DNA from 4 places in the Nonomuraea sp. NPDC050478 genome. Region 3 is predicted to be linked to each of the others. Evidence: riboswitches for the same ligand, from Rfam matches in the RefSeq annotation. Region 3 holds a riboswitch; each other region holds the start of a gene.
The links. Region 3 has a riboswitch for cyclic di-AMP ahead of ACIBF7_RS04360 (CHAP domain-containing protein). Riboswitches for the same ligand answer to the same signal wherever they lie in the genome.

Region 1 (6,987 bases), on a different contig from region 3:
GACATCATCTGCTTCTCCAAACGGCTGCCCGGCGCCTACGACGCGGCCACACGACGGCACGGACTGGGCGACGTCGTCATAGCGGTGATCAACCTCGATCCGCACCATACGCACGAGGCCACGGTAGACCTCGACCTGCCCGCCCTCGGGCTCGACTGGAACGCCGAGTTCGTGGTGGACGACGAGTTTTCTGGCGAGTCGTACCGTTGGAGACAGAACAACTACGTGCGTCTCGACCCTCACATCCAGCCGGCCCACCTTCTCACCGTACGAGCGTCGCCACGGTAGAGCTGAATTCAGCGGGGAGTCTTCAACAGTGTGTGCAAGCGCCTCCCTCATGAGCACCCGAGAGGAGAGCTCATGAGCTCCACACCCATTCCCAACACCTTCGACGACGAGAAACCACGCGACCCCTACTGGTACCGGCGTGCCGTCTTCTACGAGGTGCTGATCAGAGGGTTCGCCGACTCCAACGGCGACGGCACGGGCGACATCCGCGGCCTCATCGGCAAACTCGACTACCTGCAGTGGCTCGGCGTCGACTGCCTCTGGCTGCTCCCGCTGTACGAGTCACCGCTGCGCGACGGCGGCTACGACATCGCCGACTTCATGAAGATCCTCCCGGAGTTCGGTGACCTCGGCGACTTCGTACGGCTGGTCGAAGAGGCGCACAAGCGCGGCATGCGGGTCATCGCCGACCTGGTGATGAACCACACCAGCGACGCCCACCCGTGGTTCCAGGCGTCCCGCCACGACCCGGAGGGGCCGTTCGGCGACTTCTACGTCTGGTCCGACACCGACACGCGCTACCCCGACGCCCGCATCATCTTCATCGACACCGAGACGTCCAACTGGACGTATGACCAGGTGCGCGGGCAGTACTACTGGCACCGGTTCTTCCATCACCAGCCGGACCTCAACTACGAGAACCCCGCGGTGCAGGACGCGATGCTGGAGGTGCTGCGCTTCTGGCTCGACCTGGGCATCGACGGGTTCCGGCTGGACGCGGTGCCGTACCTCTTCGAGGAGGAGGGCACCAACTGCGAGAACCTCCCGAAGACGCACGAATACCTCAAGCGGGTGCGGGCCGAGGTCGACAGGCTCTACCCGGACCGGGTGCTGCTGGCCGAGGCCAACCAGTGGCCTTCGGACGTGGTGGAGTATTTCGGCGACCCGGTGGGCGGCGGGGACGAATGCCACATGGCTTTCCATTTCCCGCTGATGCCCCGCATTTTCATGGCGGTCCGCCGGGAGTCCCGTTACCCCATTTCCGAAATTTTGGCACAAACGCCGAAAATTCCGGAAAACTGCCAGTGGGGAATCTTCCTCCGCAACCACGACGAGCTGACCCTCGAAATGGTCACGGACGAAGAACGCGACTATATGTATACCGAATACGCCAAAGACCCCCGTATGCGGGCGAACGTCGGCATCCGCCGCCGGCTGGCGCCCCTGCTGGAGAACGACCGCAACCAGATCGAGCTGTTCACCGCCCTGCTGCTCTCGCTGCCCGGCTCGCCGGTGCTCTACTACGGCGACGAGATCGGCATGGGCGACAACATCTGGCTCGGCGACCGCGACGGCGTCCGCACCCCCATGCAGTGGGACCCGGACCGCAACGCGGGCTTCTCCGACTGCGACCCCGGCCGCCTCTACCTGCCGGTGATCATGGACCCGATCTACGGCTACCAGGGGCTCAACGTCGAGGCCCAGCAGAAGAACGCCGGCTCGCTGCTCCACTGGACCCGCCGGATGATCGAGATCCGCAAGCGCCACCCGGTGTTCGGGCTCGGCGAGTTCATCGAGCTCAACTCCTCCAACCCGAGCGTGCTGGCGTTCGTCCGCGAGCTGGGCGACGACCGCATGCTCTGCGTGAACAACCTGTCCCGCTTCCCGCAGCCGGTGGAGCTGGACCTGCGCAGGTTCGTGGGCGTCTCACCCGTGGAGACCATGGGTGGCGTGCCATTTCCACCGATTGGCGAACTTCCGTATCTTTTGACGCTCCCTGGGCATGGGTTCTACTGGTTCACTTTGCCGCCGGCCCACACCCAGGAGGAGTAGGACGTGCTGGAGGAGCTCCTTGCCGCATGGATCGCACGCCAACGCTGGTTCGGCGGCAAGGGGCGCCCGATCGACTCGCTGTCGATCGACTCCGACGTCGTCATCGAGGCGGGCGACCCGAGCCTGCGCCACCTGATCGTGTCGGTGTGGCAGGAGGGGTCCCGCGAGCGCTACCAGCTCCTGCTCGGCCTGCGCAGGGAGCTCCCCGACACCCTCACCCACGCCTTCATCGGGCCGTACGCGGCGGACGACGGGGAATGCGTGGTGTACGACGCCGTCCACGACCACGAGCTGACCCGCTGGATCCTGGAGTCGATGGCGGCCGGCTCGGGCCGGGCGGGCGTGCGGTTCCACCACCTGCCCGGCGTCGAGATCGACACCAACCAGCGCAGCCTGGTGCTGGGGGCCGAGCAGTCCAACACCTCGCTGGTGTTCGGCGAGAAGTACATCTGCAAGCTCTTCCGCCGGCTCGTCCCCGGCGTCAACCCGGAGCTGGAGATCGTCACCGCGCTCGCGATCAGGCAGGCGCCGCACATCGCGCAGCCGTACGGGTGGATCGAGACCGACCTCGACGAGACCCCGACCACGCTGGCGATCATGCAGGAGTTCCTGTCGAACTCCACCGACGGCTGGGACCTGGCGCTCACCAGCGTGCGCGACCTCTACAACTCGCTGCCCGGCCTCCCCGCCGCTGAGGCGGGCGGCGACTTCGCCGCAGAGGCGGGCCGGCTCGGCGCGGCCACCGCCCGCGTCCACCACGAGCTGCGCGAGGCGTTCGGCACGGAGGTGATGGAGCCGCACGAGATCAAGCGGATGGCCGAGGACTTCAGGCGCCAGCTCGGCCGCGCCGTGGGCGAGGTCCCCGAACTGCGCGAGCACGTGCCCGCCCTGGAGCTCGCCTACCACCGGGCCGAGGAGCTGACCACCGAGGTACGCGTCCAGCGGGTGCACGGCGACTACCACCTGGGCCAGGTCATGCGCACCACCACCGACTGGGTGGTGCTCGACTTCGAGGGCGAGCCCGGCCAGCCGCTGGCCGAGCGCCGCGCGCTCTCCTCGCCGCTGCGCGACGTGGCCGGCATGCTGCGCTCGTTCGACTACGCGGCCAGGCACCTGCTGGCGGACCACTCCGAGGCGGCCCGCCTGGAGCCGATGGCCGAGGAGTGGGCCAAGCGCAACAGGGCCGCGTTCCTTGAGGGCTACGCCGAGGGCGGAGGCGTCATCACCCCCGCCGACACGGCGCTGCTGCGCGCGTTCGAACTGTCGAAGGCGGTCTACGAGGTCGTGTACGAGGCCCGCAACCGCCCCACCTGGGTGTCGATCCCCTTGGCCGCCTTCCGCTAGACGGCCGGGCTCTCGAAGGGCGACACCGGAGCGGCGGGGCGCCGCGCCTCCTGCGCGTTGCTGATCCGCAGGACCACCAGGGCCGCCGGCACCGCCGCCACCAGCATCAGCGCGCAGCTCAGCACGTCGAACCTGGCCGCCGACGCCATGGACTCCAGCTCTTCGGCGTTGAAGAACAGCCGCCCGGCCACGAGCGCCACCCAGTTGCCGATCAGCCAGAGCGCCCACCAGAGCGTGACCAGCCCCGAGCGCGGCCGAGCTCCGCCATGCCGGTGAGGGCGTAGAGGGCGTCACTGGCCTCGACCTCCTCCATCGTGATGGCGGCCGGGTCGGCGATCACGCGGTCGATGAACGCGGCCCGCTGCAGGTCGACCACGATGACGCCGACGGCGAGGGAGTGGAGCACCGAGCCGGAAGCACCCGGGTGTCCGACCCGGCACCCATCCGTGATCAACCCGAGACGGTTGTCAGGCCGTTCAGGCGGCCTTGTACTCGGGGTAGCCGTAGCCGGTCACCTGGGACACGGGCCGGATGCGCTCCTCGACCTTGCCGTTGCCGGTGTTGCCCTCGATCGTGGTGATCGTGCCGTCGCCGTTGTCCTTCTTCACCAGGCCGACGTGGTCGACGGCGCTGATGTTCTTGCTGCCGTCCCAGTCGAAGAAGACCACGCTGCCGGGCTTGGCCTCGCTGCCCCAGCGGTTGTTGTCCTTGAACCACTGGGCGTGGGTGACGGTGTAGGCGTCCCAGCCGATGGTGGAGCGGGCGCCGGCCTGCTCGCCGACCCAGGACACGAACATCGCGCACCAGGGGGCGTTGGCGTACAGCGCGGGCGTGCCGCCGCCGTCACGGGCCAGGGTCTCGGCCGCGCGCGGGGAGGACATGTACCACTGGTGGAACTTGGTGCCGCCGCCGGCGGCGTCCTCGGTGACGCCGATCTGCGACTCGGCGACCTGCAGGACGGTGCTCGCGCTGACGGCGGTGGCCTGGCCGGCGCTGCTGTGCTGCTGGGCGACCGGGTACGGCTGGGAGGGGGAGGCGGCGGCCGCGGTGGCGGCGGCGGAGGTGCCGGCGAAGGCGGCGCCGAGTGCCAGGGTGGCGCCCAGGGCCAGGCGGGAGGTGGACGGGATGCGATCGAAGATGTGCTTGACCATGCTCGGGGATTGCTCCTTGCTTCCATGCCGCCTACCGGGTTAGCTGTCGGGTTCGGGCGTGGAAGTGCCCTACGGCGCGCTCTTGGTGAAGAGCGACCGATTCACCCCAGAGAAAGGTGGGTCCCCGGTTCCGCCAGAGGGCGGATTCGGCGGCCGCGCCGTGTTCCCGCATGTGCGCGGGTGGGCGCGGTCTCGGCAATTCATCGGCAACGCGCGGGGGCTTACCTAAAAGCGCTGCTCAAGCGCGTGCCATCGATGGGTCCGAAGGTAATCGTCGCGCAAGGGAAAGGGCAAGCGCGGGACGGACCCCGGCGACGGGATCCCCTATGACATGGGGGATCCCGCACGAATTCTTTACCTTCGATCCGGTTACGAACCGTCGGGCGAGGAGCCGAGCCGGGGGACGTGGCGCAGGGCGGTGGCCGCCAGGATCGCCGCGGCGAGCAGGACGACCGAGGCGGCCGCCGCCGTGACCGTGAGGCTCGTGGTGAAGGCGGCCCTGGCCGCCTCCGCGAGCGTGGCGGCGACAGAGGCGGGCTGAGCGGACGCGACGGCCATGGCGCCGCCCAGGGTGTCGCGGGCCGCTGCCGCCGCCTCCGCGGGGACTTCCTCCGGTACGCGCAGGCGGGCCTGGTAGACGGCGGCGGCGATGCTCCCGAAGACGGCCAGCCCGGCCGCGCCGCCGAACTCCTGGGCGGTCTCCGACAGCGCCGCCGCCGAGCCGGAGCGCTCCGGCGGCGCCGCGCCGACCACGATGTCGATGCCCAGCACGAGCAGCGGCGAGCCGCCCAGGAAGAACAGCGTCTGCCCGGTCACCAGCGCGGCGAGCCCCGACGTGCCCGCCATGGTGAGGAGCAGGACCCCTGCCGCGCCGAGCACCAGTCCCCCGGCCGCGAGGACCGCGGGCCGGACCCGCCGCGCCAGCGCCGGGGTCGCCACGAACCCGAAGATGATCGCCACCGCGTTGGGCAGCGTCCACAGCCCGGCCTCCAGCGGCGACAGGCCGAGCACGAGTTGCAGGTACTGCGCCGTCAGCAGGCCGATTCCCGGCCCCACCAGGATGACCAGCATCAGCGTGCCCAGCGCACCGGAGAAGCGCCGCTCGGCGAACAGCCGCAGGTCGAGCAGGGGTTCGGCCAGCCCGCGCTGCCTTCGTACGAAGACCACCGCCAGCGCCGTCCCCGCCACCAGGGAGAGCGGCGCGACGGCGCCCGCCCCGCCGGCGGCCAGCTCCTTCACCCCGTAGGTGACCGCGAGCGCGGCCGCCACCGACAGCACCACACTGGGGGCGTCGATCCGGCCCACGGCGGGCGAGCGGTACTCGGGCAGCAGCAGCGGCCCCGCCACCAGCAGCACGGCCATCACCGGCACCCCGAGCAGGAACGCCGCCCCCCACCAGAAGGTCTCCAGCAGTGATCCGCCGAGCAGCGGCCCGATCACCATGCCGCCGGTGAAGCCGACCATCCACAGGCTGATCGCGGTCGTCCGCTGGGCGGGGTCGTGGAACATGGTGCGGATCAGCGACAGTGTCGAGGGCATCAGCGTCGCGCCCGCCACGCCCAGCGCGGCGCGGGCGGCGATGAGCACTTCGGCGCTCGGCGCGTACGCGGCCGCGGCGGAGGCGAGCGCGAAGGCCGCGGCCCCGATCAGCAGCAGCCGCCTGCGCCCGATCCGGTCGCCCAGCGTGCCCATGGGGATGAGGAAGCCGGCGATCAGGAACCCGTAGATGTCGTTGATCCACAGCAGCTGCGCCCCGGTGGGCCGGAGGTCCTCACTCAGCGCGGGCACGGCCAGGTGCAGCACGGTCACGTCTATCGAGAGCAGCAGGGTCGGCAGGATGAGGACGGCCAGGCCGATCCACTCCCGCTTTCCCGCACGCTGTTGTATGTCCATGCATGGAACGCTAAAAACCCAACCACGCTTGAGGTCAATCCCCGATAAACCCAAGATTCCGCACTTTCGGTGATTGTCGGGGTGAATGCGGGCAGTGCCACAGATGGACGGTCGCCATAGGGCAGTGTTGGGAGCATGCCGATGAGGACAGAGCTCGACCGCCTCGCGGGCGGGGCGCACCACGATCCGCATTCCGTGCTGGGCGCCCACCCAGGCGCGGGTGGGGTGACCTTCCGAGCGCTGCGCCCGCTCGCCGAACGGGTCCGCGTGGTGCTGGACGACGGCACCGCGCACGACATGAAGCACGTGGCCCACGGCGTGTTCGAGACCACGGTCCCCGGTCTGGACAAGGTTCCCTCGTACACCTTGAGCGTGCGCTATCCCGGCGGTGAGGCGCACGAGACGCGCGACCCGTACCGGCACTGGCCCACGCTGGGCGAGGTCGACCTGCACCTGATCGGCGAGGGGCGGCACGAGCGGCTGTGGGAGGTGCTCGGCGCCCGCGTGATGGAACACCAGGACACGCCGGGCACGGCGT
Region 2 (6,987 bases), on a different contig from region 3:
GGGCATCGTCGTCCGGGCCAGGCGCCAGCTCATCTGGTCGCTCAGGCAGCGGGCCGACGGAGCCGCCGAGGAGGCCAAGCGGCTGGAGCGGGAGCGGATCGCCAGGGAGATGCACGACGTGCTCGCCCACCGGCTGTCCATGCTCAGCCTGCACGCGGGCGCGCTGGAGTTCCGGCCCGGCGCGCCCCCCGACGAGGTCGCCAGGGCCGCCGGGGCCATCAGGGCCAGCGCCCACCTCGCGCTGCAGGACCTGCGTGAGGTGATCGGCGTGCTGCGTCACCACGACGCGGACGCGGAGGTTCCCGACCGGCCCCAGCCCACGCTCGCCGACCTGCCCGCGCTGGTGGCGGAGTGCGAGCAGGCGGGCATGGACGTGAGCCTGCGTCTCAAGGCCGGCGAGGTGCCGGAGAAGCCGGGGCGCAACCTCTACCGCATCGTCCAGGAGGCGCTCACCAACGCGCGCAAACACGCGGCGGGCGCACCGGTCACCGTGACCGTGACCGGTGGGCCGGGTGAGGGGGTGTCGGCCGAGGTGCGCAACTGGCTGCCCGCGCGCCACGGCCCCCGCATCCCCGGCGTCCAGATCCCCGGCGCCGGGGCCGGGCTCATCGGCCTGACGGAGCGCGCCGCGCTGGCGGGCGGGCGGCTGGAGCACGGCCCGACCCCCGAGGGCGAGTACGTGGTCCGCGCCTGGCTACCCTGGCCGGCGCGGACATGACGGCGAAGGGCGGGGAGGCGCTGGTGAAGGGCTGGTGGGAGGACGGATGACGACGCCAGGGGCGCGGCCGGTCAGGGTGCTGATCGTCGACGACGACGCGCTCGTCCGGGCGGGGCTGTCGATGATCCTCGGCGGCGCCGACGACATCGCGATCGTCGGTGAGGCGGGCGACGGCGCCGAGGTGCCGGCGATGGTCGCCCGGCATCGGCCGGACGTGGTGCTGATGGACATCCGGATGCCGGACGTCGACGGGCTGACCGCGACCGAGGCGCTGCGGGCCGCCCAGTCGCCGCCCGAGGTCCTCGTGCTGACCACGTTCCACGCCGACGCGCAGGTGCTGCGGGCGTTGCGCGCGGGCGCGGCCGGGTTCCTGCTCAAGGACATCCCGCCCGTCGAGCTGGTGGCCGCCATCAGGAAGGTGGCGGCGGGGGAGCCGATCCTGTCGCCCGCCGTGACCCGGCAGCTCATCGCCCACGTCTCCAACGGCGGCGCCGGTGGCCGCGCGGACCGGGCCAGGGCCCTGATCGGCCGGCTCAGCGAGCGCGAGCGGGAGGTGGCGCTGGCCGTGGGGCGGGGCAGGTCCAACGCGGAGATCGGGCGCGAGCTGTTCATGAGCGTCCCCACGGTCAAGGCCCACGTCTCGCGCATCCTGACGAAGCTCGAACTGAACAACAGGGTGCAGGTGGCCCTGCTGGTCTACGACGCCAGTCTCTGACGCACGTCCTGGAGTTCCAGGTTTTGCCCGTCCTTTCCCTTGCGGGCCGGTCCCGTACGGGAGTGACTCCACGCAGGTACGGGCCACACACGCACCGTCGGAACCGCTCGCCTCGCACGGACGGCGCGAGAGGACGCGCCCGAGTTCCCGAGGTGACGCCTCGCAGGTCGGCGATGGGGCAGGGGGTGGAAACGGCCGCGGGACCGAGCGCTTACCCGGAAAAGGATGCCCGTTACGGACAGGTACCCGGCAGCCGTACCCTTGTCTGAAAGAGCATGTCATGAAGGGACAGTGGGATGAGCTCAGCGGGTGAAGGCCTGTCTCGCCCGCTTCCCGAGCAGGTGCGACTCAACGTCGTCGACCTGGCCGCCCAGGTTCTCGGCTCGATGCCCGCCGCCGCCGTCCCGCCGCCGCTGCGCGGCATCGCCAAGTTCGATCCGCGCAAGCGTGCCCGCCTGGGCGGCGCGCCCATCGCCGCCCAGCTGGAGAACGACAAGGACTTCCGCGTGGCCGTCGCGGAGCACGTGACGGCCGGGTGGCCGGAGCTCGTCTCGTCGCTGGCCGAGGGCAACGTCCCGCCCGCCGCCGATCCCGTGCTCGTCGCCGCGGCCGCCTACCTCACCCGCCCGCCGGGGTGGGAGGAGATGATCGAGGCCGCCAGGACCGACCTGGAGAGGAACGCCGCCGCCGCCGAGGGCGCGGAGCGCGAGGAGGTCGTGTCGCGGCTGCGCGAGCAGCTCGCCGCGCAGAAGTCGGCGGCCAAGGAGGAGGTCGACCGGCTGCGCGAGCAGCTCAAGGCCGCCCGGGGGGAGAACTCCGACCTGCGCCGCAAGCTCCACGACGCCCGGGAGCGGGCGAAGGCGGCCGTGCAGCGGGCCGAGGCGATGGAACAGACCGCCCAGGACGCCAGGGCCGCGGCCACGGCCGCCGGCAGCGCCGGTGAGACCGAGCTGCGCCGGCTGCGCGAGCGCCTGGCCGACGTGGAGAAACAGCTCGAAGCCTCGCGCAGGGCCGCCCGCGAGGGGCGCAGCATCGAGGACGCCCGCATACGGGTGCTGCTCGACGCGCTGCAGGACGCCTCCGCCGGGCTGCGCAGGGAGCTGGCGCTGCCCACCACCATCTCCAGGCCCGCCGACTCGGTGGCCGCCGTCGCCGGGGAGACGCCGGGCGTGCGGGGGGTGCCGGCCCGCGCGCTGGCCGACGACGACCCGCAGCTGCTCGACCAGCTCCTCGCCCTGCCGCAGGTCCATCTGATCATAGACGGCTACAACGTGACCAAGACCGGTTACGGCACTCTCACGCTGGCCGACCAGCGCAACCGGCTGATGACCGGGCTCGGCGGCCTGGTCGCGCAGACCAGGGTCGAGGTGACCGTGGTGTTCGACGGCGCGGAGCTGAACGCGCCGGTGCAGGTCGTCGCGCCGCGCGGGGTGCGGGTGCTGTTCAGCGCGCCGGGGGAGATCGCCGACGACCTGATCCGCCAGCTGGTACGCGCCGAGCCGCCGGGCCGCGCCATGGCCGTGGTCTCCTCCGACCGGGAGGTGGCCGAATCCGTCCGGCGCATGGGAGCCAGACCCGTTCCGTCTGCTTTGCTGCTGCGCAGGCTCGGCCGCGCCTAGATTACAAATCAGTGTTTGGGTGAGACCTCACCTTCCACTTCTGTACTATTTCGCCCCAGATGTATTCCCCCTGGGAGGCGAGCTGTGAGGTTGGGCCGGGCGCCACTGGCCGCGGGTCTCGTGATCGGGCTGATCACTCTCCCCACGGGAGGAGTGGCCGCCGACCCGCAACCGACGATCAGTCAGGCCAAGGCCAAGCTCGAGAAGCTCAACGACAAGGCCGACAAGGTCGTCGATCGCTACAACACGGCGACGGAGAACTACAAGGCCGCCAAGAAGCGCTACGACAAGCTCAACGCCGGCTACAAGCGGAAGCTCGCCACCGTCGCCGAGCTGCGGCAGCAGGTCGTCACGATGGCCGTCGACGGCTACAAGATGGGCCGCGACCTGACCTCGATGCCGACCATGGTGACCGCCGAGAACCCGGGTGACCTGCTCTACCAGATGGCGCTGACGGAGCGGCTGACCGCCGACCGCGCCGGCAGGCTGGCCGCCTTCGACCGGGAGAACCGCGGGCTCAAGATCGAGCGTGACAAGGCCCAGGGGGCTCTGGGCGAGGCCGACGAGGAGCGCGACAAGGTCAAGAAGGAGCGCTCCGAGATCGAGAAGCTGATCGCCCAGCAGAAGAAGCTGCTCGACCGCCTCGGCGCCTACCGCGTCGGCGACCCGAACAGCACCGGCGTCAAGTACACCGGACCCGCCTCGGGGAGCGCGGCGGCGGTGCTCAACTTCGCCTACGCGCAGATCGGCAAGCCCTACCAGTTCGGCGGCACCGGCCCCGGCGGCTGGGACTGCTCCGGCCTGACGCAGGCCTCGTGGCGCGCGGCCGGCGTCTCCCTGCCGCGTACGACGTGGCAGCAGTGGGCCTGGGGCGCGAGCCGGAGGGTGTCGCTGGACGCCCTGGAGCCCGGTGACCTCATCTTCAGCGAGGGGCTGGGCCACGTGAGCATCTATGCGGGAAACGGCAAGATCGTGCACGCGCCGCAGACCGGTGACGTGGTCAAGGTCGTCCCGCTCTCCGCGTACGGGCGCCGGCTCGTCGGCGCGGTACGCCCGTGAGCCGTTGAAACGTCTGTGACTGATGTGACAGAAGGGCTCTGACACATCGTCAGGGCGGCAAGTGTGAGTATGGTCACATCTGGGTAACGGGACTGGCTTGCCAGCAGGGATCCGCGGGTCTGACAGCGGGCTTGTCAGATCGTCATGTGCTGACCGTGCCTTTGCCAGCCCATGACTTCAGGCGTAGGTTCTGGCGTCGCGGCGGACACTCCATGCCCGCCGCCGGCCATCGCCGCCGCGCCGCCGGCGCCGCGACGTGGACGAACAAGAATCTGCCGGTCACCGCCGCATCTCCGGGAACCTTCACCCGGGTGGTGGCCTGCCGAATCCGTGCAGCCAGGAGGCACGGAGCCGGGGAACCATAGATCCCGTCATTTCAGGGCGGGATCAGGGGTGAATCGGCGCGGCGACGCGCCGTAGGGCGACTTCCAGGCCCGAATCCGTCAGCTAACCCGGTAGGCGTTCGTGGAAGACTCAAGGAGCAATCCTGTCTACCTCCCCTAAGAACCCCCGTCTGTCTCGCCTTGCCGTCAGCGGCGTGGCGCTCAGCATGACCGTGACGGCCGGAGGGCTGGCCCTCCACGTCCCGGCGGCGCAGGCGGACACGGTGATCGCCCCGGCCGGAGCTTCGGTGACGACGGTCGAGGCCGTCAAGACCACTGCTTCCAAGAAGGCGACTTCGAAGAAGGTCCTGTCCAAGAAGCAGGCGAAGGCGGCCCGGCAGAAGGTGAAGGCCCACAAGGCCGTCGCGGTGGCCAAGAAGCAGATCGGTGACCCGTACCGCTACGGGGCCACCGGGCCGCACGCCTTCGACTGCTCAGGTCTCGTCCAGTTCGCCTGGCGGAAGGCCGGGGTGAAGATCCCGCGCGTGACGAACAGCCAGTTCGCGGGCATCAGGAAGAAGGTCTCCTACAAGAACCTGAAGCCGGGTGACCTGATGTTCTTCCGCGGGCTCGGCCACGTGGGCATGTACATCGGCAAGGGCAAGATGGTGCACTCGCCGAGCTCGGGCAAGACGGTGCGCGTCGAGAAGCTGAACGGATGGCGCAAGTCGTCGTTCGCCGGCGCGGTACGCCCCGGTCTGTGACCGATCGCGAAGGCCCCGCCCCTGACTGGGGGCGGGGCCTTCGTGATGCGTGGGACGGGCGTCCCGCCGCTAGCATCGGACAGCATGTCCGGGATCGTGGGCCGTCGAGCGGTGGTGGCGGGGCTGGTCCTCGCCGTGGCCGCGGCCGGCGGGGCGGTGCCGGAGTCGTGGTCCGCCGGGGTGCCCGACGAGCTGGCCGGGGTGCGGGAGCTGTGGCGGGGCGAGCTGGGCGTCGCGCGCGGCGAGCGGGCGCTGGTCGCCGGGCAGCGGGCCGATCCCGGGCTGCTGGCCGATCTGGCGCGGCGGGCCGACGCGGCGGGGCGACGGGTGTCGGGCGTGCTGGGCCGGCCCGTGCGCCCGCTGGTGCTGGTGCCCGCGTCAGGAGAGCAGGCCGCGCGGCTGGCCGGCGTCGCCGACGTGCGCGGGCTGGCGGCGGTGGCCGACGGGCGGCGGGTGATCGTGGTGCCCGAGGGTTTCGCGCGGCTCAACCCGACCGGCAGGGACGTGGTGCTCGCCCATGAGCTCACGCACGTCGCCGCTGGCACCGACGGGCTGCCCGGCTGGCTGTACGAGGGATTCGCCGACTACGTGGCCTATCGGGACGCGGGGCTGGCGGTCACCGTGGCGGCGGCCGAACTGGCGGCCGAGGTGCGGGCGGGGCGGCTGCCGGACGAGCTGCCCGGGGCCGGTGACTTCGGCTCCCGGGGGGACGCGCTGGCGCGGGCGTACCAGGAGGCGTGGCTGGCGTGTCGGTTCCTGGCCGAGAGCGCGGGCGAGGGGACTCTGGTGAGGCTCTACCGTGATGCCCAGAGTGTCGGCACCGACCGGGCACTCGCCGCGCGGGGGCTCACGCTCGGCGGCCTGACCCGGGGGTGGCGCGCGTACATGCGGGACCAGCTGGGGTGAGAGGACGCGAAGTGGACGACGGCCACGACAGGAACGCCGCCGCGGGCGAGCAGGCCGGGACCCGATCCGGCGGCGAATCCGCCCACGAGAACGGTCCGCGCCCGGATGACGGACAGACGCCCCCAACGGACGGCGGGCCGGAGCCCAAGGACGGTGGGGCTGGCCGGAGGGGGCGGCGGCAGGCTGGGGTGGCCGGGGTCGTGCTGGGGGTCGGGATCCTCGTGGTGGTGGGGCTGACGACGCCGTGGCAGGCGCTGCCGGGGGCGCCGGAGGTGGCCGCCGACCCGGCCGCGGACTTCACCGCCGGGCAGATCGCCCGCGCGCAGGCGTTCGACGCGGCCACCGGCATGCCCGGCTACCTGTCGCTCGGCCTGACGCTGGTGTTCGCGGGCCTGCTCGTCGCCACCCCGCTGGGCGCCAGAATCCTCGGGGTGCTGCGCGGGCCGTGGTGGGTGCGGGTCCTGCTGGGGGTGCTCGTGCTCACGGTCGTCGAGGAGGCGCTGCGCTGGCCGCTCGGCGTCTGGTTCGAGACCGTGCTGCGCGACTACGGCCTCTCCACGCAGGACTGGGCGTCCTGGACGGGCGACCGGCTCAAGAGCATCGCCATCAACACGGCTCTGCTGGGCGTGATGGTCGTGGCGGTGGTGGCGCTGGCCCGGCGGTTCAGGCGCTGGTGGATCCCCGCCGCGGCGGGGGCGTTCGCGCTCACCGTGGCGGCCTCCTTCGTCTACCCGGTGGTGTTCGAGCCGGTGTTCAACGACTTCAGGTCCATGCCCGAAGGCCCGCTGCGGACGAACCTGCTGGCGATGGCCGAGCGCGACGGGGTGCCGGTGGAGGACGTGCTGGTGGCCGACGCCTCCCGCCGCACCACCGCGCTGAACGC
Region 3 (6,987 bases):
CATGTCGCGGCGCCAGCGGGGCGGGCGCAGCCGGTGCCAGTGCTTGACCATGCCGCCCTGGCTCATGGTGAAACCGATGAAGACGCCGATGGCGAACATGGGGATGAGCCGCTGGGGGTCGCCGTCCACCGCGATCAGCAGGATGGCGGCCAGCAGGCCCGCCACCGCGACGCCGTACCGGTAGACGGGCCGTTCGGTGCGCAGCGCGAACAGCGAGGGCAGCCGCCTGTCCTTGGCCAGCAGACTCAGCAGCACCGGCAGGCCGCCGAAGCTGGTGTTGGCGGCCAGGCCCAGGCCGAGGGCGACCACGATGTTGGTGCCGTAGAACGCCCAGCCGGTCCCGTACGAGCCGGCCACGAGCTGGGCCAGGATGGTCACGCCCTCGCGGGGCACCACGTGGTCCCTGCGGATGAGCACGGCCAGGCCGATGAGCATGGTGGCGAGCAGCGCGCCGAGCATCAGTTCGGTGTGCTGGGCGCGCTTGACGCGGGGCTTGCGGAACATGGGCACGCCGTTGGCGATGGCCTCGATCCCGGTCAGCGAGGAGCATCCGGAGGAGAAGGCCCGCAGGATGAGCATCACGGTCAGCGCCTCGGTGGCGACGATCTGCTCCGTCGTCCCCACGGTGGCGGCGGGCCCGGACCGCGCCAGGCCGACCGCCACGACGCCGAGGACGGACACCACGAACAGGCTCATGGGCAGCATGAGGAACCGCGCGCTGTCGGACACCCCGAACAGGTTGATGACCGTCAGCAGCAGCACCCCGGCCAGGCAGGTCTCCACCAGGTACGGTCGCAGGACGGGGAACGCCGAGGCCAGGTTGGCGGCCGCGGCGGCGAGGCTGACCGCGATGGTCAGCACGTAGTCCACCACCAGGGCCGCGGCGGCCAGCAGGCCCGCCCGGCGGCCCAGCTCCGCCTTCGCGACCCCGTACGACCCGCCGCCGTCGGGGTGGGCGGCGATGACCTGCCTGTAGGAGAACACGAGGATCAGCAGCAGGACCGCGATGGCGATCGTGATCGGCAGGGTCAGCGCCACGGCGGCGGCCCCGGCCCCGGCCAGGACGAGCGCCGCGGCCTCCGGCCCGTAGGCGACCGAGCTGAGGGCGTCCAGCGACAGCGCCGACAGTCCTTGCAGGCTGGTCAGGTGCCGCTTGTCGCCCTCACCGTGGCGGAGTTGCAGCCGCCGCCCGCTGAGCGGCGACCGCCTGGTCTTGGCCGGGTCCTGCTGGTAGGGCACCGTCGTCATGTCGCACGCGCTTCCACCCCCTGGATCTCCCCCGGAGTCGTCGCCGGGCAGGCCAACGGCCGGTCAAAACGCGGTCCTGACCAGGGGCCACAGACGACGGCGATCCGGTCAGGGAAGACCTGACCGGATCGCCGGAGGAATGACGGGTGCGGAGAAGGTGCTCAGGCGGCCTTGTACTCGGGGTAGCCGTAGCCGGTCACCTGGGACACGGGCCGGATGCGCTCCTCGACCTTGCCGTTGCCGGTGTTGCCCTCGATCGTGGTGATCGTGCCGTCGCCGTTGTCCTTCTTCACCAGGCCGACGTGGTCGACGGCGCTGATGTTCTTGCTGCCGCCCCAGTCGAAGAAGACGACGCTGCCGGGCTTGGCCTCGCTGCCCCAGCGGTTGTTGTCCTTGAACCACTGGGCGTGGGTGACGGTGTAGGCGTCCCAGCCGATCGTGGAGCGGGCGCCGGCCTGCTCGCCGACCCAGGACACGAACATCGCGCACCAGGGGGCGTTGGCGTACAGCGCGGGCGTGCCGCCGCCGTCGCGGGCCAGGGTCTCGGCCGCGCGCGGGGAGGACATGTACCACTGGTGGAACTTGGTGCCGCCGCCGGCGGCGTCCTCGGTGACGCCGATCTGCGACTCGGCGACCTGAAGGACGGTGCTCGCGCTGACGGCGGTGGCCTGGCCGGCGCTGCTGTGCTGCTGGGCGACCGGGTGGGGCTGGGAGGGGGTGGCGGCGGCTGCCGTGGCGGCGGCGGAGGTGCCGGCGAAGGCGGCGCCGAGTGCCAGGGTGGCGCCCAGGGCCAGGCGGGAGGTGGACGGGATGCGATCGAAGATGTGCTTGACCATGCTCGGGGATTGCTCCTTGCTTCCATGCCGCCTACCGGGTTAGCTGTCGGGTTCGGGCGTGGAAGTGCCCTACGGTGCGCCCTTGGTGAAGAGCGACCGATTCACCCCAGAGAAAGGTGGGTCCCCGGTTCCGCCAGAGGGCGGATTCGGCGGCCGCGCCGTGTTCCCGCTTCGTGCGCGGGTGGGCGCGGTCTCGGCAATTCATCGGCAACGCGCGGGGGCTTACCTAAAAGCGCTGCTCAAGCGCGTGCCATCGATGGGTTCGAAGGTAATCGTCGCGCAAGGGAAAGGGCAAGCGCGGAACGGGCCCGGACGACGGAATCCCCTACGGCATAGGGGTTTTCGGGGCGAATATTTTACCTTTGCGGGGGTTTCTACAGGTATCGGAACCACAGATACGGCGCCACCAGGGTCACCGTGACGACCGTGACGATCAACCCGTACTTGGTGAAGTGCCAGAAGCTGATCGGCGTGCCGTTGCGGGCCGCGATGCCCAGCACGACCACGTTGGCCGCCGCGCCCACCGCCGTGGCGTTGCCGCCCAGGTCGGCCCCGAACGCCAGCGCCCACCAGAGCACCTGTGCCGACTCGCCGCCCTGCGCCGCCACGAGTTCCTCCACGATCGGGCTCATCGTGGCCACGTACGGGATGTTGTCCACGACCGCCGACACCACGGCGGAACCGCCCAGCAGCCCCATCGTCGCCACGTCCAACCGGCCCGCCGTGGCCTCCACGGCGGCCCTGGAGACCTGGTCGATGACCCCGGTGTGGACGAGCGCGCCGACCATGACGAACAGCCCGGCGAAGAACACCAGCGTCGGCCACTCCACCTCGGCCAGCGACTTCTCCGTGGTCACCTTGGTGAAGGCCACCAGCACACCGGCGCCCAGCAGCGCCACCACCGACGGCTCGTAGTGCAGCACCGGATGGAGCACGAACGCCGCCAGCACCAGCACCAGCACGACGAGCGACTGCCACAGCAGCCACGGGTCGGCGATCGCCTCCTTCTCGTCCAGCGCCATGACCTCCTGCGCCCGGTCCGGGTCGTACCGGAACGTCCGGCCCCACATGAGCCAGCAGAGCCCCACGAACACCGCGACCAGCACGATCACCATGGGCGCCATGTGGATGAGGAAGTCGTTGAAGCTCAGCCCGCCCCGGCTGGCGATGATGATGTTCGGCGGGTCGCCCACCAGCGTCGACGCGCCGCCGATGTTGGAGGCCAGCGCCTCGGCGATCAGGAAGGGGACCGGCGACACGGCCAGCCGCTCGCACACCAGGAACGTCACCGGCGCGATCAGCAGCACCGTGGTCACGTTGTCGAGCAGCGCCGACGCGCCTGCCGTGATCAGGACCAGCAGGACCATCAGCCGGAAGGGCCGCCCCTGGGCGCGTTTGGCCGCCCAGATCGCCAGATACTCGAAGACGCCGGTCTCTTTCAGCACCCCGACGATGACCATCATGCCGAGCAGCAGGAAGATGACGTTCCAGTCGATCCCGGCATGCTCGGAGAAGAACGCCGACCCGGCGTTGGTCGCGTGGATCAACAGCATGACCCACGCTCCGCCCAGCGCCGCCGCCACCCGGTTCACCTTCTCGGTGGCGATCAGCGCGTAGGCGGACACGAACACTGCGACGCTCGCCCAGGCGAGCGGGCTCATGTGCCTAGCATCCTGTCCAGCAGCGCCTGCAGCGTGACCGCACCCAGCAACCGGCCCTTGTCCACGATGGCCACCAACGGGCTGCGGGTGCGCGCCATCAGCGCGGCCAGCTCCAGCACGGTCGCGTCAGGATCCGTGACGGGCAGCTCCCGCCGCTCCCGGGGCAGCACCTCGCGCACCGTACGACTGCCCAGCGCGCGCAGGAACTCGTCGGCGTGCGCCTCGTCGACCACCCGGGCCAGCGCCGGATCGTCCATGATGTAGCGCGGCACGGCCAGTCGCAGTGCTTCCGTGCCCGGCAAAATGGTGAGCTGGTCGTCGTTCTCGACGATCAGACCGGGCAGATCCTGCTCGGCGAGCAACTGGGCTGCCTGGAGCACAGGCGTCTCAAGGGTCACGACGGGATAGTCGGCAAGCAGGTCTCTGGCGCGCATGGGCACATCCTTGACTCGTTGGATCTAGGACCTGCCGACCAGACTTACCAGCTCATGCTGGCCAAATCCTGCAAGACCATCTCATGAGACGTCTATCACGGCCGGGGTCCGATCTGAAAAACTACTCGGGCCGCACGCGTCGTGGCTCTCCGGGTGTGAGAAATTTCCGCCGGTCAGAGACCCCGAGATCTCACCCGCCTCCGCCCGGCCGGACGGTGACCGACGCGGAGTCCGGCAGCGGGCCGAACGTCAGCGTGAGCCGCCGTCCCGTCCGCGCCCCTGTCAGGGCCGCCGGGCGTCCCGTCACCGCCGCCACCGGGCGGTTCCAGGTGACGGTCAGCTCCGTCAGGTCGCGGCGCGGGTCGGACACGGTGACGGTGGCCGAGCCGTCGCCGCGCTCGGTGACGAGCACCGCGCACGGCCCGGACGCCGACAGCGGGCCCGCGGTGCCCGGCTGCCAGAAGTTGACCGCCGTCACCCCCGCCGACGGCACGTGCACGCCCTGCTGGGAGGTCGTGTTGGCGAGCACCCGCGCCCATCCGGGGTCGGCGGCGCGGGCCCTGGTCGCCGCCACGGTGGCGTTCGGCAGCAGCAGGTAGTCGTAGCGGGCGTCGCCGGGGTCCAGCCCGTGACCGAGCCAGAGCGTGACGTACGGGCGCGTCATCCCGCCGCCCGGCCGGTGCTCGCGCAGGCGGCGCAGCACGCCGCCGTCGCGGACGACGTAGCCGCCGTGCCTCGCCAGATGGGCCCAGCCGTTCGCGTCGTCCACGGTGAGGAGCGCGGCGGTGCGGCGGTTGTCGACCACGGTCTCCACCGGCGCGCCGTCCCTGCCGGTGATGCCCGCGCCCAGGCAGACCACCGCGTCGTCGAGGAAGAACCAGGACTTGAACGCCTCCACCGTGGACTCCAGCCCGCGCAGGTGCTGGCCGGCGGTCGCGTAACGGCCGTCGGTGGCGCCGCCGGCCCAGCGGAACGGTGGGCACGCGCCGCCCCACGCCTCGCCCGCGCCGTCGGGCAGCCGCCGGGTCGAGACGGTGGTGCCCGGCAGCCGGTAGGGGTCGACGGTGGCCCAGAACCCGTCGGCGTAGTGGGCCCCGTGGCCCTCGCCCCACCAATAGAGCATCCCCGAGCCGGTGTGCCAGCCGCGCAGGTTCTCGCCGTTGCCGTGCTCGTAGTGGGCGATCCGGTCGGAGGACATGCTGAGCGCCGCGCACCAGCCGGGCGCGCGGTGCACGGCGCGGGCGCTCATCGGGAACAGCCGGTGCCCGGTGGGCTGCTCGCCGGCCCCGTCCACCAGGGTTCGCCAGCGACGGCGCTCGGCGGGCGTCGCGGTGACGGCCAGCCGCCTCACGGCGCCGGCCAGGCGGCGGAACCTGAGCTCGCCGCCGGACGGGTCCCTGGCGATGCCCCGGCCGCTCACCAGGTCCATGACGTGACCGGCGTGCGTGAACGGGACGAACGACCGCTCCACGCTGTCGTACACGATCCGCCTGTTCGGGTCGGTGACCTCCCACGGGCTCCCGCGCAGCACCGCGAACAGCGTCGCCAGCCCTTCCAGCAGTACGAGCCCGTAACCGCCCTGGTAGGGGACGGTGTCGTGCTGGAGGAACGAGCCGTCCCGGTAGAAGCCGTCGCCTTCCGTCACGTACCGGAAGACCGGCGCGAGCGCCCGCACCGCGAGGTCCGCCCGCTCCGCGTCCGCGCCCAGCACCGCGCGCAGCAGCGTCACCAGGCACAGGTCCACCCGGTTCGCGCCCGTGCTGGTGCCGCCGTAGTCGCTCAGCCGGTCGGGCGGGACGAAGTGGTCGACGGCCTCCAGCAACGCGCCGCCCTGCCGCCCCGACAGGCCGACGAGGACGGCGGCGTCGAGCAGCCGCTTCGGCGCGCCGATCTCCCAGTCCCACCAGTTGCCCACCGGGTCCGCCCCGGCCGCGTACACGTGCTCACAGAAGTGGCCGATGCCGGTCTCGACCCCGGCGCGCAGCCGCGCGTCGCCGCTCACCGCGTACGCCCGCGCCATCGCGAGCAGCCGCCCCGGGGTCGCGCTCAGGGACGGGTACGGCAGATCCGGCCACAGATGACGGCCGGTGGGCGCCATCTCCGCCAGCCGCCGCCTCGCCGGCCCCACCGGGTACGCGGGATCGACGGTCACCTCCCGCCACCGCCGCCGCACCCCCGCGAACGCCCCAGGCGACGCACCCACCCCGCCCCGAGCCGGAACCAGCGCCCCGACCCCCGCCCATAACAGCGCCCGCCTGGAACACCCCACCACGCACGGATTATCACACCCCGCCCCCAACACCCGGACCCCATCCACCCCGCCGCGAAACAACCCACCCACCTCTTCGCAGGACCCCACCGCAGGGCAACCCATCCTCCAGGTGCGCAGCGCAGCCCCGCAGAAAGTGCGCTCCTGGTCAAGCACCCCTTCGAGGCAGCGCACGCATCCTCCGGGAGACCACCCCACCCTCCAAGCGGCACCCCTTACGAGCGGCCACTCCATCCAGGGCAAGACACCGCGTCCGCTGGTCGGGCTCGTGTACGGGACATCCTCCCGGCGCATGCGTGGGGCTTCTCGGGCCGACGATCCGCCGGAGGCGACGGGCAGGGCCGGGGTCAGGCGTTCAGGTAGTGGAGGACGGCGGCGACGCGGCGGTCGACGCGGTCGGCGGGTGACAGGTCGAGCTTGGCGAAGATGCTGCGGATGTGCTTGTGCACGGCGCCTTCCGTGACCACCAGCCGCTCGGCGATGGCCGTGTTGCCCAGGCCCTCGGCCATCAGCGCGAGCACCTCCAGCTCCCTGGCGGT
Region 4 (6,987 bases), on a different contig from region 3:
CCGCGCTCACCCGGACGCCGCGCGCGTCCCAGCAGCCGGGACGGCCGGTCAGCGCGGTGCCGTGCCAGGTCCAGGCCAGGCCGTCGGCACTGGTGGCGTAGTCGGTGACCATCCGGTCCTCCTCCCCCGGCCCGGTCAGCGGGTGGCAGGAGGCCCACAGGTGCCAGGTGCCGCCCCGGCGGACGATCACCGGGTCCTTGACCCCGGTCTTCGGGTCGCCGGGCAGCACCGTGGCGCGCAGCCGGGGGTCGAAGGCCGCCGGGGCCGCGGCCTCCAGCACCTCCACCCGCCAGTGCTTGCTCCCGTAGGTGGCACAGCTCAGGTAGAGCCGCCAGCGCCCGTCCTCCGTCGTCGTCAGCCACGGGCGCTCCAGGGACTCGGCGTCCATCTCGTCCCTGGTGATGGTCAGCAGGGTCTCGAACCGCTCGCCGCCTGCGGAGCGCGCCACCACGACGGCGTGGCCGCGCCCTTCCCCGACCGGCCTGCGCAGCCGGTAGGCGAGGTAGACGAACCCGTCGGCGGCCACCGCGCAGGGCGCGCCCGCCCAGTGGCCGTCGCCGGCGCCCGGCGGGACGACCGCGACCACCGAGCGGGCGGGGTCGGGAAGCCAGGCTGCGGCGGCGTTCTCATCGATCGGCATGCGCCCGAGACTAGGCCCCGTACCGGAGGCGCTCATGTGGATCCACCCTCTCCTTGGCCAATCTATGTATTTCCGATTACTTTGCCATAGAACCAGCCGCGGAGCGCGGGATCAGGACGGCCCGGGACGCGACCAGCCGTCCAGATGGAGCACCTGGTCGAGCGGGACCCGGGGGGCGGGCTTGAAGGTGTCGCCGGTGTAGTAGGCGGTCGGGATGAGGGCGCCCTGCCGGACCTCCGCCGGCAGGCCGAGCAGCTCGGCGATCTCGCTCTCGTACGCCAGGTGCAGGGTGGTCCAGGCGGTGCCGAGGCCGCGCGCCCGCGCCGCGAGCATGTAGCTCCACGCGGCGGGGAGCAGCGACCCCCACAGCCCCGCCTGGTTTCCCTCGGGGAACCCGCCGCCGGGCACCTCGATGCACGGGATGACCAGCACCGGCACCTCCCCCATGTGCTCGCCCAGGTAGGCGGAGCTGTCGGAGATGCGCCGCTGCGTCGCCGCCCGGTCCGGGTCGTCCTGGAACAGCTTCCCTGCGGACGACCCCGACGCGTGGTAGGCGCGTACGGAACGCCCGTAGTAGTCGCCGATCCGGGCGCGCAGGCCGGGATCGGTCACCACGATCCAGTGCCAGCCCTGGCGGTTGCCGCCGCTCGGCGCCTGCAGGGCGATCTCCAGGCATTCGCGTACGAGCTCCGCCGGCACGGGCCGGCGCAGGTCGAGACGCTTGCGGACGCTGCGGGTGGTGGTGAGCAGCTCGTCGGGGCTCAGCGGCAGGATCGTCATGATCTCATCCTGTCAAAAACGACGTCCGCAGGTCATGCGAGCGCCTCCTGCCCGGCCGTGTAACGGGAGGCGGGCCGGTCGAGGCCGTAGTGCCCGCGCAGCGTGCGTCCCTCGTACTCGTGCCGGAACAGCCCTCTGGACCGCGGCTCCGGCACCACGTGGTCGACGAAGGAGGAGCCCGCGGACCGTGAGGCGCTCGCGCCTGGCCAGGTCGACGACGAGCCGCCGCCGGCTCCGCGCGCCCTCGGTGCCGGCCGGCACGTCGGGCAGCGGGCCGTCCAGGTCGTCCTCGGTCAGGTCGATGCCGGTCATGGGGGAGAGCTGGGTGAGCCCGTACGCGGGGATGACGAGGTCCTCCAGCTCCTTCTCCAGGCGCAGCGCCTCACGCTCGGTGGACCCGGTGATCGGCGAGATTTCCGGCAGCACGAGGAGCTCGTCCGGCCGCCTGCCGTGACGGGCCAGCCCGCCCTTCACGTCGGCGTAGAACGCGCGCGCCTCCTCCAGCGTCTGCTGCGCGGTGAAGACGGCCTCGGCGTGGCGGGCGGCGAACTCCTTGCCGTCCTCCGACGAGCCCGGCCTGCACCAGCAGCGGGTGGCCCTGGGGCGGGCGCGGCGCGTTGAGCGGGCCGTGGACCGCGAAGTGCTCGCCCTCGACCTGGTGGATCTTGCCAGGGTCGGCGTACAGGCCGCGCACGCGGGCGCCCACGACGGCGTCGGTCAACTATTTTCTTCTCGTTATACATAGATTGATTTTTACGAACTTGTGTTCGAGCATCAACTTGACGTCAGCATGATCGTCTATACATGATCAGCTGTCCCCACCCCCCGGTTTCCCAGAAGCAGGCCATGTCGCCCCTCACCCCCGCCCGAGAGCAACCCTCGCCGCCCAGCGGCGCGGTCTTCGTCGACCACAGCGGCCGGCGGAGGAGGTGGTTCACGATGGGCGCGGTCCTGGTCAGCACGCTCACTCTGGCGGCGACGGTGACGCTCGTGGGCGCGGTGCTCGCGGACACTCCGCTGCCGGCCGGCGGCTGGCCGAGCCGGCACGCGAGCCCGCCGCCCGGCGGCACGCCCTCCGAAGACGCCGGTCCCGGCAGCGAGCAGGCTGAGCCTGAGCCGTCCCTTTCCCGGTCCAGGTCCCGGCGGGCGCCGACCCGGTCAGCGCCCACGCGCGCCTCCGGCCGGCGCACCACCGCCGCGCCCTCCCGTACGCGAGCCAAGAGCCCGTCCGCCCGCCCCACCTCACCGTCCGCGCGGCCGTCCCGTACGTCCGAGCCCCCGGACACGGGCGCGGCCGTGGAACCCGAGACGGCCCGCGACACCGCACCCCCCGGCGAGACCACCCCCACCCAGCAACCGGAACCCGCCGCGACCCCCTCCCCGGACCCCACCGGCGAGCCCTCCCAGACCCGGAACCCCACCACCCCCGGAACCCCCTCATGACCCCCCGCCGCAGACGCCCCGTCCCACAACCGGACAGCGCTCCCGCGCCCGGATGGGGGCAGGCACATGACCCGGGTCTCGGCGGGACGATCGGGCAGGCGGCGGATCGGGTGCCCGGTCCGGCGTACGGGCGTGACGTCCGTCGGGGTGGGCGGCGGCGGGGCAGGAGGCGGGTGGCCGGGCGGGGTGTGGAGCCTTCGGGGCACTGGCTGATGTTGCTGGCCGGGGTGGCGCTGGCGGGGTGCGCGCTGACGCTCGACGGGTTCGTCAAGAACGTGGTCGGCGAGACCGGGCCCCAGCGAGGCGGCGGGGACCCGGCGTCGTGGCTGGAGCCGGTGCGCCGCAGCGGCCCGGTGCTCGACCTGACCGGGGACAAGCCGGCCGGCGCCCGCCCGAAGGCCCGCACGGTGGCGCTGACGTTCGACGACGGGCCCGACCCCGAGTGGACGCCGCTCGTGCTGGACGCGCTGAAGAAGCACGGGGCGAAGGCGACGTTCTTCACGGTCGGCTCGAAGATCGCCGCCCATCCGGAGCTGACCCGCCGGATCGTCGCCGAGGGACACGAGATCGGCAACCACACCTACACCCATCCCGACCTGTCCGCCGTCCCCGCCTGGCGGGCCGAGCTGGAGCTGAACCTCACCCAGAAGGCGCTGGCCGGGGCGACGGGGCTGCACACGATGCTGGCCCGCCCTCCGTACTCCTCGACCCCTGACGCCATCACCGGCGAGCAGTGGGACACCCTGGCGATGCTCGGCCGCGAGGGCTACCTGATCGCGCTGGCCGACCTCGACACCGAGGACTGGAGCAGGCCGGGCGCGGCCGGCATCGCCAGGGCCGCGTTCCCGCGGGGCGGGCGCGGGGCGGTGGTGATGATGCACGACTCCGGCGGCGACCGCGCCCAGACAGTCGAGGCCGTCTGCCGCCTGCTCGACCGGCTGGACCGGGCCGGCTACCGCGCCGAGACGCTGACCTCCGCGCTCGGCATGCCGTCGGCGCACCGGCCGGCCGCGCAGCCGGAGCGGATCGCCGGCGCCGCGCTCGGCCTGGCGCAGCGCGCGGCGAACGCGTTCACGGACGCGCTGTGGTGGGTGCTGTTCGCCACCGGCGTGCTGACGCTGGCCCGGCTGCTGCTCCTGGTGGTGCTGGCCCGGGTGCACGCCCGGCGCTCCCGGGGTCCGGGACCGGCCCTGACCTGGGAACGGCCGCCGGGGGTGAGCGTGATCGTGCCCGCGTACAACGAAGAGGCGGGGATCGCCGCGACCGTGCGCTCGCTCGTCGCGACCGCGTACCCCGGGCCGGTGGAGGTGCTGGTGGTGGACGACGGTTCCACGGACCGCACCGCCGAGGCCGCCGCCGGGCCGCGGCTGCCGGGAGTACGGGTGATCAGGCAGGACAACGCCGGCAAGGCCGCCGCACTGAACACCGGCATCCGGCACGCGCGCCACGAGTTCCTCGTCATGGTCGACGGTGACACGGTGTTCGAGCCGGACACGATCGGGCATCTCGTGCGCCGGCTCGCCGACCCCCGCGTGGGCGCGGTGAGCGGCAACACCAAGGTCGGCAACCGGCGCGGGCTCATCGGCCGCTGGCAGCACGTCGAGTACGTGATCGGCTTCAACCTGGACCGGCGCGCGTTCGAGCTGCTCGACTGCATGCCGACGGTGCCGGGGGCGATCGGCGCGTTCCGGCGCGGCGCGCTGGTCGGGCTCGGCGGGGTGAGCACCGACACGCTGGCCGAGGACACCGACCTGACGATGGCGCTGTGCCGGGCGGGCTGGCGGGTGGTGTACGAGGAGCGGGCGCTGGCGTGGACGGAGGCGCCCGCGACCCTGGGGCAGCTGTGGCGGCAGCGCTACCGCTGGTGCTACGGCACGATGCAGGCGATGTGGAAGCACCGCCGCGCGCTGGCCGAGCCGGGTCCGTTCGGCCGCCGCTGCCTGGGTTACCTGGCGCTGTTCCACGTGCTGCTGCCGCTGCTGGCGCCGGTGGTGGACCTGATGGCCGTCTACCACACGGCGGTCGGCGACCCGCTGCCGGCGGTGGCGGTGTGGGCTGGGTTCGTGGTGGTGCAGGCGGCGGCGGGCTGGTACGCGCTGCGGCTGGACCGGGAGCGGGTGTCGGCGCTGTGGGTGCTGCCGCTGCAGCAGTTGGTGTACCGGCAGCTGATGTATCTGGTGGTGTTCCAGTCGGTGGCGACCGCGCTGCTCGGGGTGCGGCTGCGCTGGCACACGGTGCGCAGGCAGGGCACTTTCGCGGCGCCGTGACGGCACCGGCGGGAGATTTTACCCGGAGGCCGGATTCCCTTACGTACAAGGGGTTTCGGGGGTGTTACCCCGGGTCCGAACCTCCAAACCGGATATGTCATACTTGCAATATTTTTGTCTGCATATATACCTTTTGCGTATTCGCGGTGATACCTCAACTCTGTTGCCGCATCGATTGACCGGACCGTGCGCTGTCCTGACGGTGTCCCCCTCACGCCAGGGCAGCGCACGGCCGCCGAATCCGCGTCTCGCGGAGCCGGGGACCCACTTCCTGGGGTGAATCGGACGCCAGCGTCCGTAGGGGACTTCCAACTCCGAACCCGTCAGCTAACCCGGTAGGCGGCATGGAAGCAAGGAGTCATTTCCTCATGCCCAAGCCTCGGCTTGCCGCTGCGCTGAAGTACCGTCCCAGCAACCGTCTCAAGTACGCCTTCGCCGGCGCGCTGCTGGCGGGGACCACCGCCGTCGCCAGCGTGACCGGCACCGCCATCGCCGCCACCGGCGGCGCCGCCGCCCCCGTCGAGCCGAACCCGGCCATCGCCCAGCAGCAGGCGGCCCAGCTCACGTACGGCCAGGACGTGTCGAACTACCAGCCCGACCACGACTGGGAGGCCAGCCCGGCCGAGTTCGGCATCATCAAGGCCACCGAGGGCACCGGCTTCACCGACAAGACCTTCGCCCGGCACTGGCAGGAGCTGGACAAGAAGGGCATCGTGCGCGGCGCTTACCACTACGCGCACCCGCGCAACAACCCGATCGCCGAGGCCGAGCACTTCCTCTCGGTGGTGAACTCCCAGCCCGCCAAGCCCGGCGACCTGCTGGTGCTGGACCTGGAGACGACCAACGGCAGGTCCGTCTCCGAGGTGAACGCCTGGGCCAAGGCCTGGCTGTCGCACGTCAAGGCCAAGACCGGCGTCACGCCGCTGTTCTACAGCGGCTGGCACTTCGCCGACACCTACGGCGCGGGACTGTCGGAGTACCCGCTCTGGGTGGCCCACTACAGCAAGCCCAAGGGCGAGATCACCCCGCCGGCGGACTGGAAGTCGTGGACCATCCACCAGTACTCCGACAAGCCGATCGACCACAACGTCTCCGCCCTGACCCCCGACCAGCTCCGCAGCCTGGGCCGTCCGGCCTGACCCGCTCTGTGACGCCTCCCGCGAGGGAGGCGTCACAGTCGTCTCAGCCCTGGTGGATCCTGAGCCCACGCTCCTCCATGCGCCGCAGCAGCTCGGCCGGGCCCACCGCCGTCTCCGGCAGCAGGTAGAACTCCTCCAGGATCGGCCCCGCGTCATCGGGTGCGGCGGCGTCCCAGATCACCTCGTCACCCGGCGCCGTGACCTCGAAGGTGAAGAACGCGCAGCACGCCTTCTCCCGCGCGGCGAGATCCCGTACCCACTCCTCGACCCCGTCACCGGCGCGGAACCGGAACCGGATGCCCCCGGCGGTCCGCTCGCGTCCGGTGAGCGCCTCGCCGAACAGCCGCCGGTACTCGGCCAGCCGTTCCTCGGGAGTGTCGCGGGCGGTGGTCATGTCGCAGACGATCGGTGGGGTGTCCATGATGTGCTCTCCTTCCGTCACTTCCGGAGCGTAGAGTCTGGACCTAGGTTCAGAGTCAAGAGGAGAACGGTGTGAAGATCGGCGAGGTGGCCCGCGAGGCCCGGGTCAGCGTGGACACGGTCCGCTTCTACGAGCGCCGCGGCGTGCTGCCGGCGGCGGGGCGCAGACCGTCGGGCTACCGGGTGTTCGACGCGTCGGCGGTGTCCAGGATCCGCGCCGCCAAGGCCCTGCAGGAGCTGGGTTTCACGCTGGACGAGGTGGCCGGCGCCCTGCGCTCCCACGACGCGGGCGGCGCGA

Region 1: it holds a riboswitch for cyclic di-AMP, as region 3 does, so the genes downstream of both, ACIBF7_RS32225 (CHAP domain-containing protein) here and ACIBF7_RS04360 (CHAP domain-containing protein) in region 3, are expected to answer to the same signal.
Region 2: it holds a riboswitch for cyclic di-AMP, as region 3 does, so the genes downstream of both, ACIBF7_RS13465 (C40 family peptidase) here and ACIBF7_RS04360 (CHAP domain-containing protein) in region 3, are expected to answer to the same signal.
Region 4: it holds a riboswitch for cyclic di-AMP, as region 3 does, so the genes downstream of both, ACIBF7_RS34230 (glycoside hydrolase family 25 protein) here and ACIBF7_RS04360 (CHAP domain-containing protein) in region 3, are expected to answer to the same signal.

Annotation. Positions count from the first base shown of each region.
Region 1 is NZ_JBITHT010000006.1:666,202-673,188, forward strand. It holds gene ACIBF7_RS32200 (alpha-1,4-glucan--maltose-1-phosphate maltosyltransferase) at 1-288, shown strand, start outside; gene treS (maltose alpha-D-glucosyltransferase) at 361-2,061, shown strand; gene ACIBF7_RS32210 (phosphotransferase) at 2,065-3,405, shown strand; gene ACIBF7_RS32215 (DUF4328 domain-containing protein) at 3,402-3,647, opposite strand; gene ACIBF7_RS32220 (hypothetical protein) at 3,617-3,811, opposite strand; gene ACIBF7_RS32225 (CHAP domain-containing protein) at 3,882-4,556, opposite strand; cyclic di-AMP (ydaO/yuaA leader) riboswitch at 4,570-4,718, opposite strand; gene ACIBF7_RS32230 (MFS transporter) at 4,926-6,449, opposite strand; gene glgB (1,4-alpha-glucan branching protein GlgB) at 6,591-6,987, shown strand, end outside.
Region 2 is NZ_JBITHT010000002.1:1,173,228-1,180,214, reverse strand. It holds gene ACIBF7_RS13485 (sensor histidine kinase) at 1-718, shown strand, start outside; gene ACIBF7_RS13480 (response regulator transcription factor) at 765-1,433, shown strand; gene ACIBF7_RS13475 (NYN domain-containing protein) at 1,730-3,052, shown strand; gene ACIBF7_RS13470 (NlpC/P60 family protein) at 3,137-4,111, shown strand; cyclic di-AMP (ydaO/yuaA leader) riboswitch at 4,422-4,588, shown strand; gene ACIBF7_RS13465 (C40 family peptidase) at 4,650-5,198, shown strand; gene ACIBF7_RS13460 (hypothetical protein) at 5,283-6,104, shown strand; gene ACIBF7_RS13455 (M48 family metallopeptidase) at 6,101-6,987, shown strand, end outside.
Region 3 is NZ_JBITHT010000001.1:923,585-930,571, forward strand. It holds gene ACIBF7_RS04355 (APC family permease) at 1-1,248, opposite strand, end outside; gene ACIBF7_RS04360 (CHAP domain-containing protein) at 1,410-2,084, opposite strand; cyclic di-AMP (ydaO/yuaA leader) riboswitch at 2,098-2,246, opposite strand; gene ACIBF7_RS04365 (ArsB/NhaD family transporter) at 2,459-3,745, opposite strand; gene ACIBF7_RS04370 (CBS domain-containing protein) at 3,742-4,179, opposite strand; gene ACIBF7_RS04375 (polysaccharide lyase 8 family protein) at 4,370-6,331, opposite strand; gene ACIBF7_RS04380 (response regulator transcription factor) at 6,796-6,987, opposite strand, start outside.
Region 4 is NZ_JBITHT010000007.1:299,223-306,209, forward strand. It holds gene ACIBF7_RS34200 (hypothetical protein) at 1-640, opposite strand, end outside; gene ACIBF7_RS34205 (nitroreductase family protein) at 752-1,420, opposite strand; partial or broken gene ACIBF7_RS34210 (hypothetical protein) at 1,433-1,933, opposite strand; gene ACIBF7_RS34215 (hypothetical protein) at 1,938-2,165, shown strand; gene ACIBF7_RS34220 (hypothetical protein) at 2,267-2,863, shown strand; gene ACIBF7_RS34225 (bifunctional polysaccharide deacetylase/glycosyltransferase family 2 protein) at 3,037-5,130, shown strand; cyclic di-AMP (ydaO/yuaA leader) riboswitch at 5,354-5,487, shown strand; gene ACIBF7_RS34230 (glycoside hydrolase family 25 protein) at 5,499-6,269, shown strand; gene ACIBF7_RS34235 (hypothetical protein) at 6,313-6,690, opposite strand; gene ACIBF7_RS34240 (MerR family transcriptional regulator) at 6,762-6,987, shown strand, end outside.